2 regions of the Aeromonas rivipollensis genome follow, and region 2 is predicted to be linked to the other one. Evidence: predicted binding sites of a transcription regulator. Region 2 holds the regulator's gene; the other holds the start of a gene.
What was found. Region 2 encodes sigma-54, which starts transcription at its own class of promoters, with help from an activator protein. Its sites were predicted from a motif close to TGGCACNGTTTTNGCTT; they were not measured.
Positions count from the first base shown of each region.

Region 1: a site for sigma-54 is predicted at 2,560-2,576, ahead of fliE (flagellar hook-basal body complex protein FliE). Genes of this name have one in related genera too.

Region 1 is NZ_CP149130.1:3,217,762-3,222,179, reverse strand. It holds gene rimO (30S ribosomal protein S12 methylthiotransferase RimO) at 1-917, opposite strand, end outside; gene befA (beta cell expansion factor BefA) at 1,214-1,990, shown strand; gene WIR04_RS14525 (hypothetical protein) at 2,140-2,490, shown strand; gene fliE (flagellar hook-basal body complex protein FliE) at 2,616-2,933, shown strand; gene fliF (flagellar basal-body MS-ring/collar protein FliF) at 2,989-4,418, shown strand, end outside.
Region 2 is NZ_CP149130.1:398,907-403,324, reverse strand. It holds gene npr (PTS phosphocarrier protein NPr) at 1-9, opposite strand, end outside; gene rapZ (RNase adapter RapZ) at 30-896, opposite strand; gene ptsN (PTS IIA-like nitrogen regulatory protein PtsN) at 937-1,383, opposite strand; gene hpf (ribosome hibernation promoting factor) at 1,386-1,673, opposite strand; gene WIR04_RS01830 (RNA polymerase factor sigma-54) at 1,694-3,133, opposite strand; gene lptB (LPS export ABC transporter ATP-binding protein) at 3,199-3,924, opposite strand; gene lptA (lipopolysaccharide transport periplasmic protein LptA) at 3,937-4,418, opposite strand, start outside.

The sequences.
Region 1 (4,418 bases), 1.7 Mb from region 2:
ACGATGAAGGTGGAGCGCAGGGTGATCTCGGGGCAGATCTCGCGCCACTTCTGGATCCGCTCCAGGGTGCGCTCGACGGTACCCGGGCGCTTCATCAGCTTCAGGATGCGCGGGCTGGCGTGTTGCAACGGGATGTCCAGGTAGGGCAGTACCTTGCCGTCGCGCATCAGCGGTATGACGTCATCCACGTGGGGATAGGGGTAGACGTAGTGCAGGCGTACCCAGATGTCGAGCTTGGCCAGCTCCTCGCACAGGGCCACCATGCTGGTCTTGACCGGCATGCCGTCGTAGAAACCGGTGCGGTGCTTGACGTCCACGCCGTAGGCGGAGGTGTCCTGGGAGATGACCAGGATCTCCTTCACGCCGGCTTCTTTCAGGCGCTTGGCTTCCGCCAGTACTTCGCCGATGGGGCGGCTCACCAGATCCCCGCGCATGGAGGGGATGATGCAGAAGGTGCAACGGTGGTTGCAGCCTTCGGAGATCTTCAGATAGGCGTAGTGGCGCGGGGTCAGCTTGACGCCGTGGGCCGGCACCAGGCTGGTGAAGGGGTTGTGGGTCGGCTTCGCCACGTATTTGTGGACGTGGCCCAGCACCTCTTCATAGGCGTGGGGACCGGTGATCTCGAGCACCTTGGGGTGGATCTCGCGGATCTGGTTCTCTTTGGCGCCGAGGCAGCCGGTGACTATCACCTTGCCGTTTTCGGCCAGGGCCTCGCCGATGGCTTCCAGCGACTCCTGTACCGCGCTGTCGATGAAGCCGCAGGTGTTGACCACCACCAGCTCCGCATCGTCATAGCTGGGCACCACATCGTACCCTTCGGTACGCAGCTGGGTCAGGATACGCTCGGAATCGACCAGATTTTTGGGGCAACCCAAGGAGACGAATCCTACTTTGGGGGCCTGTTTTGTGTTGGACATCGCTCAATCACTCTTAGGTGGCTCTTATTCAAGGGCGCGGATTTTACCGGAATGGCTAACCAAAAACTATACAACCGAGGTTGTCAGGCCGAACAATATTTACGGTCAGCTTCTGTCCCTTGTCGTCAGGGAGGCGGTGCCTGCTCATGATGGCGGTGGCCGCCTCTTCTCTCGCTGGCAGGGAAGCCTGGCCTTGGTGGATCCGGGGCGAGGGGACAACCACTCAGGACTTCTTTGAGTTGGCTTAAATCTGATAGGGTGACATGTCCGCTGATGGGATATTTAAGGAGCACACAATGAAGAGCCGATCCTGGTTGATTGCCGCCGTCCTGGCACTTGCATCTGGTCCCAGCCATGCCGACTGGGCGAAATTGAAGGAAGCGGCCTCCGAGCTTGGCACCGCGGTGAGCGACACCAGCAAGGAAGCCTGGCAGGGGATCACCGACTTCTCCAAGGCGACCTGGGAGTCTGTCTCCAGCTGGGGAGCCGATGCCTACAACAAGGCGGGCGCCTGGACGGAAGAGAGCACCGCCACCGGCAAGGAGTGGTTGACGGCCGCCGACAAGAAGCTCGACACCATGCTCGAACCCAAGACCCCCGCCGAGGCCAGAACCGCCCTGGATACCATGGCCGATACCGCCCTGGTGCGCTTGTTCAACGAGCAACCCTCCGCCAAGCTGCTGTTTGACAAGGCCTATGGCTATGCGGTGTTCGACTCGCGCAAGTTCTCCCTGATGGTGCACACCAACCAGGGGTCCGGGGTTGCCATCAATCGCAAGACGGGCAAGCACACCTATATGAAGATGTTTGGCGCCGGGCTGGCCGCCGGCATGGGGGGCAAGTTCTACCAGCAGGTGGTGCTGTTTGAAGACAAGGCCAGGTTCGATGCCTTCGTCAACAAGGGCTGGGAGGCCACCTCCGAAGTGGGGGCCGTGGCCGGCAAGGAGAGCGCCGAGCTGACCGCCAAGTACAATGGCGGCATGGCCATCTACCAGATAGGGGAGAAGGGACTGCTGCTCGATGCCAATATCTCGGGTTCCAAATACTGGCTGGATGACGATCTGAACAAGTGACGGCAGTCGCTGACAGCGATCCGGTATTTTTCTTTTATCATGTTGAAATACTGCCTGTTTAAATGACGTGACTTGCAGTAAAAAGGGGGCCTTCGGCCCTCTTTTTCATGGGCGAAAGCAAGACACAGTCGTTGAACAAGGAGAGTGACATGACCCAGGCATCTGAATCTGCCGTGGACTGGCGCCGGGAGTGGGAGCGGCAGAGCATCTGTCTGCGGCTGCAGCAGGGCAGCCCCATGGTCCTCTGGGTCAATGGCGATGAGGTCGAGCCCCTGACGGAAGGGGCGGCAAAGGGGGTCGCCTTCGGCTGGGGACGGGCGGGCGAGGGGACCATGGCGCTGGCCCATGCCATCGTCGCCAGGCTGGTGAAGGTGGGCCTGGTGGCCCCTGTGCAGGCCACCGAGAAGGCGCACTTCCTGCACGACGAGGTGCTGGTCAAGCTGCCAGCGGACGAGCACTACGATCTGCATCTCGGCTACCTGAAGCTGGTGCTGGGGTGACATGAGGTGGGGCCAGGGCGCCCGCTTGTGGCGGTCCCTCGGCGCAGGTGGCCTGCCCCTCTTTCCGGTTGGCACTCTAATTGCTTAAGGCTTGCCAGTGTCAATGATTTGTCTGGGAAGGGAAGATGGAAATAAGCGCAAGCAGCCTGATGCAAGAGATGCAGGCACTCAAGGTAGAAGCCGGTGCCACGCCGCTGACCCAGCCCGGTCGTCCGGTCAACTCGGATTTCGGTCAGATGCTGCAACAGGCATTGGGCAACGTCAACGAATTGCAGGGCAGCGCCAACGATCTGCGCACCCGGTTCGATATGGGCGACAAGTCGGTGGACCTGTCCGAGGTGATGATCGCCGGGCAGAAATCCTCCATCGCCTTCGAGGCGACGGTGCAGGTGCGTAACAAGATGGTCGATGCCTACAAGACCATCATGAACATGCCAGTGTAACTCGGCCCCATGGCGACCGAGCATCATGAAGATGTCAGCAATAAGGACCTGAAGAGTGGCTAACGATCCAAACGGCGATCTGCTGATGAACAACGAGGGGGCTGCCGCCCTCGATGAGCACGAGCAGAAGAGCTCGGCCCTGGGCTTCTTGTCCAACACCGATGTGTTGCGGCAGATCACCCTGATCCTGGGGTTGACCATCTGTCTGGCCATCGCCGTCTTCATCCTGCTGTGGGGCAAGGAGCCGGAGATGCGTCCCCTCGGCACCTTCAACACCCAGGAGCTGGTTTCCACCCTGGATTACCTGGATCAGCAGAAGATCCCCTATCAGGTCGATGGCAAGAGCGTGCTGGTCAGTGCCGAGAATTATGCGGACATCCGGCTGCGCCTGACCCGCGCCGGCCTCGCCAGCAGCAGCGAGGCCAGCAACGATGGCGAAGCCATACTGCTCAAGGACTCCAGCTTCGGGGTCAGCCAGCGGATGGAGAGCGAGCGTCTGAAACTGAGCCGCGAGCGCCAGCTGGCGAGCGCCATCGAGCAGTTCCAGAACGTCGCCAAGGCCCAGGTGCTGCTGGCCATCCCCAAGGACAACGTGTTCGCCCGCAACGAACGCAAGCCGAGCGCCACAGTGGTGCTGAGCCTGAAAGGGGCTGCGCTGGGCCAGGGAGAAGTGGACTCCATCGTCGACATGGTCGCTTCCGCCGTGCACGGCCTGGAGCCGACCCGCGTCACAGTGACCGATCAGAACGGCCGCCTGCTCAACTCCGGCTCCCAGGACCCGCTCTCTGCCCAGACTCGCAAGGAGTTTGCGATGCAGCAGAAGCAGGAGCTCGAATACAAACAAAAAATTGACGCCATTCTGATCCCGGTGCTGGGGGCCGACAACTATACGGCGGAGGTCGATCTCTCCCTCGACTTCTCCCAGCAGGAGCAGACCCGCAAGACTTACAATCCGGACTTGCCGGCGGTGCGCTCCGAGATGACGGTAGAAGAGAACAGCGCCAACGGCAGCAATGGCGGCGTGCCTGGCGCGCTCACCAATCAGCCGCCCGCCGCCTCCAGCATTCCCGAGCAGGCCGCCGGCGCGGAAGGGGGAACCGGCTCTTCCGGCCGCTCCCGCAAGGAGGCGACCCGCAACTTCGAACTGGACACCACGGTCAGCCACATCCGGCGCCAGCAGGGCGGCATCCGCCGCATGACGGTGTCGGTGGCGGTGGATTACAAGGCCACTCCCGGCGCCGACGGAGCCGTCACCCGGGAAGCCCGCAGCCAGGCCGAGCTCGATACCCTGCGCCGTCTGCTCAGCGGCGGCCTCGGCTTCGACGTGACCCGGGGAGACACCCTGGAGGTGGTCGCCATTCCGTTCAACCGCCCCGAGCTGGAAGCCGTGGCCGACATGCCCCTCTACGAGCAGCCCTGGTTCTGGCGCGCGGTACGCATCGCCGCCTCGGTGCTGGTCATCATAGTGCTCATCGTCACAGTGGT
Region 2 (4,418 bases):
AACTGTCATCTGAACATCCTGTGGGTCTGTCAGGCTTGGGGGGAGCGCTTGTCCAGCGTGCGGTGACGGATCTGCACGTTCTTGCCAAGCAGTCGGAAGGTGCTGGCCAGCCGCTCGGCGATGAACACCGAACGATGCTGTCCGCCGGTACAACCTATGCCGACGGTCACATAGCTGCGATTGTTGCGCTCCAGGTGAGGCAACCAGGTCACCAGCATGTTCTCTATCTGCTGGATGAACAGCATCACGTCCGCCTGGGCCGAGAGGTAGTTGGCCACTGGCTCATCCTGACCGGTAAAGGGCTTGAGCTCCGGGATCCAGTGGGGGTTGGGCAGGAAACGGGCATCGAACACGAAGTCCGCATCCTTGGGGATGCCGTATTTGAAGCCGAACGACTCGAACACCAGCACCAGCTCGTTCTCTTTCTTGCCGAGCACCCGGGTCTTGATGAGCTCGCTGAGGTCGTGAATGCTGAGGTTGGTGGTATCGATGCGCAGATCGGCGGTCGAGGAGAGGGGCGCCAGCAGGTGAGTCTCTTCCCGAATCGCCTCATCCAGCGACAGCTGTTTGCGAGACAGGGGGTGCAGCCGGCGGCTCTCGCCATAGCGCTTGAGCAGGGTCCCGTTGTCCGCATCGAAGAAGAAGCTGGAGAACTCCACCCGCCCCTCGTTGCGCACCTGGGTCAGCAGGTTGTCCAGCTTGTCTGGCTGGGTCGGCAGGTTGCGCACGTCTATGCTGACCGCCAGCTTGTCATACTGGCTCTCCACCGAGACGATCAGCTGGGGCAGCAGGTTGACCGGCAGGTTATCCACGCAGTAGTAACCCAGATCCTCCAGCACCCTCAGGGCCACCGTCTTACCGGAGCCCGAACGACCGCTTACCACTATTAACTGCATCTTGTCCCCTCACGCCAACGTGGCTTCGTCAGACCCGGCATCAGGCCGAGGTCATGATCTGATAGAGTTCTTCGTCGCTGGTCGCCTGGCGCAACTGGCGGCAGACGGCCTTGTCACCCAGCTTGGATGCCATCAGGGAAAGGGTCTTGAGATGCTGCTTGCACTCGCTTTCCGGCACCAGCAATGCAAAGAGCAGGTCAACCGGTTGATTGTCGATAGAGTCGAAAGGGATGGGTTCGGAGAAGGTCATCAGCACGGCCGTCGGCGCAAAGGCGTCGTCGATCCGGCCATGGGGAATGGCGATACCGGCACCGATCCCGGTACTGCCCATCTTTTCCCGCGCCAGCAGGCTTTCAAACAGTACCTGGCGGGAGGCACCGAGGCGCTCTGCGGCCAGCTCACTGATGATCTCGAGGGCGCGTTTCTTGCTGGTACAAGGGACCGCACTCTTGGTGCAGTCCCGACTCAGTATGTGTTCAAGTTGCATAGTTATTTTTGATTTAACTTATCTTTGTGCTTGATGATCTGCCGATCCAGTTTATCCAGCAGGGTATCAATCGCCGCATACATGTCGGCATGCTGCGAATTGGCGAACACCTCTCCCCCGCTGACGTGCAGCTTGGCTTCGGCGATCTGGTTCAGTTTTTCGACGCTCAACACCACATGTACGTTGTTGATATGGTCAAAGTGACGCTCGAGTTTGGCAAATTTGTTATTCACATAATCACGCAGAGCTTCGGTAATCTCGACATGGTGTCCGGTCAGGTTAATTTGCATAACGTCTTCCTTTTGTTTGCCTAAACCAGGCGTTTGCGCTGATTGGATGGCGGGATCAACAAGGATTCACGGTACTTTGCGATCGTGCGTCTCGCCACCATAATACCCTGTTCGGCCAGCAAATCCGCGATCTTGCTATCACTAAGCGGTTTGGCCGGGTTTTCGGCCGTCACCAGCTTCTTGATCAGGGCGCGAATTGCGGTCGATGAGCACTCTCCTCCTCCCTCCGTGTTGACATGACTGGAGAAAAAAAACTTCAGTTCAAAGATGCCACGGGGCGTATGCATGTACTTCTGGGTCGTCACCCGTGAAATCGTCGACTCGTGCATCTCCACCGCCTCGGCGATGTCGTTGAGTACCATGGGTTTCATGGCCTCTTCCCCGTATTCGAAGAAGCCCTGCTGTTGCTCGACGATGCAGCTGGCCACCTTGAGCAGGGTGTCATTGCGACTCTCCAGGCTCTTGATGAACCACTTGGCTTCCTGCAAATGGGAGCGAATGAACTGGGTATCAGTGCTGCTGCGGGCATTGCGTGCCATGGCCGCATAGGCCTCGTTGACACGGATGCGCGGCGCCGAATCCGGGTTGAGCTCAACCACCCACTTTGCCCCCTTCTTGACCACTGAGACGTCCGGGATCACGTATTGCGATTCACTCTGGATGATGCCATTGCCAGGTCTCGGCTCCAGCTGCTGGATGAGATCCAGCACCTCCTTGAGGTCGCTCTCCTTGAGCCGGGTCTTTCGCGCCAGAGTGCGGTAGTCACGGTTGCCGAGCAGGTCCATGTGGTCGCGAATCACCTCCCTTGCCTCATTGAGCCAGGGCAGATCCGGCGAGTACTGGCCAAGCTGGATCAGCAGACACTCCTGCACCGAACGCGCGGCAATGCCAACCGGATCGAAATGCTGCACCCGCTTGAGCACGGCTTCCACTTCATCCAGTTCAACTTCTACCTCTTCACTGCTGACTGCAGCCTGAATATCTTCGAGAGAGGCGGTCAGGTAGCCGGACTCATCGATGGCATCGATGATGGCGAGGGCGATGGCGGCATCCAGATCGCTGAACGGCGTCAGTCGCATCTGCCACAGCAGATAGTCCTGCAGGTTCTCGGTGGTTTCTCCCTGATAGACGCTGTCTTCCCCGTCATGGATGGGGCCGGCGCTCTGGGCCGTACCGGCGGAGTAGACCTCATCCCAGGTGGTGTCGACAGGCAGCTCATCCGGCATCTTGTCCTGCGCCATGGCGTCGCTGGAGTCGAGTTGACTGGCGTCCTGGGGCTCTATCGGGCTGGTTTCCTGCGCTTCATTCTCCTCCTGCTCCAGCAAGGGGTTATTATCGAGCGCTTGCTGAATTTCCTGCTGGAGTTCCAGGGTGGAGAGCTGGAGCAGACGAATCGCTTGTTGTAATTGTGGCGTCATGGTCAGTGACTGACCGAGACGCAACTGTAATGTCGGCTTCATCTACGTCGGGATATCCTTATGTTCAGCGAGGCAGTCACCTAACAAAAATGAGGGGTGCCCCCTTACTATAGACTGAATTGATCGCCCAAATAGACGCGCTTGACCTGCTCATCGGCGAGGATCTCGGCCGGCGCCCCCTCGGCAATCATCTTGCCGTGGCTGACGATATAGGCCTTCTCGCACACATCCAGCGTCTCTCTGACGTTGTGATCCGTGATCAGCACACCCAGCCCTCTTTCCTTCAGATGCTGGATGATCTTCTTGATGTCTATGACCGAAATAGGATCAACACCTGCAAAGGGTTCATCCAACAGGATGAATCGCGGCTCTGCCGCCAGCGCACGGGCAATCTCGACCCGCCGCCGCTCCCCGCCAGACAGGCTCTGACCCAGGCTGTCGCGAATATGGGTGATGTTGAACTCTTCCAGCAACTGCTCGACCTTATCCTCACGCTCCTCGCGGCTCAACCCCTTGCGGGTCTGCATGACCCCCATCAGGTTGTCGAACACCGACAGGCGCCGGAAGATGGAGGCCTCCTGGGGAAGGTAGCCGATGCCATTGCGGGCGCGGATATGCATGGGCTGCAGGCTGATGTCCTGCTCATCTATGGTGATGAGGCCCGCATCCCGCTGCACCAGGCCCACGATCATGTAGAAGGAGGTGGTCTTGCCGGCACCATTCGGGCCGAGCAGCCCCACTATCTGGCCGGTGCCCACTTCCAGGCTCACGTCGCTGACCACCATGCGGCGCTTGTAGCTCTTCTGCAAACCCGTTGCTTTTAACACTGCCATGGCTTCTGTTTCCTACTTCTTCTGATCGGCGGGTTTGTCGAAGTTTTCTACCTGATCCGGCAGGAACACCGTCTTGACCCGCTGGGTGGGCCCCTTGCTCTCGGCGATCATCTTCTGTTTGACGATGTCGTAGCGGATGAGATCGCCGGTGACCTGGCTGTCTTCCTGCTTGAGCTGACCGTTGCCTGTGATGGTGACCAGGCGGTTCTTCAGCTCGTAGCGAATGCTGTTGCCGTGGGCATTGACCGGCTTGCCGTTGTCCAGGATCTGGAAGAAGGTGGCGGGATTGCCATAGGCGGTCATCACCTCGGCCCCTTTATCGCCGGAACGGATCACCACCACCTTGTCGGCCTTAATCTTGATGGTGCCCTGAGTGATGAGCACGTCTTCGCTGAAGGTGATGCGGTTGTCCTGCATCTCGGCCACTTGCTTGACCGCATCCACATAGACCTTCTCGGCAAAGTCGGACTCTTTGGCGCTCACTGTACTGCACA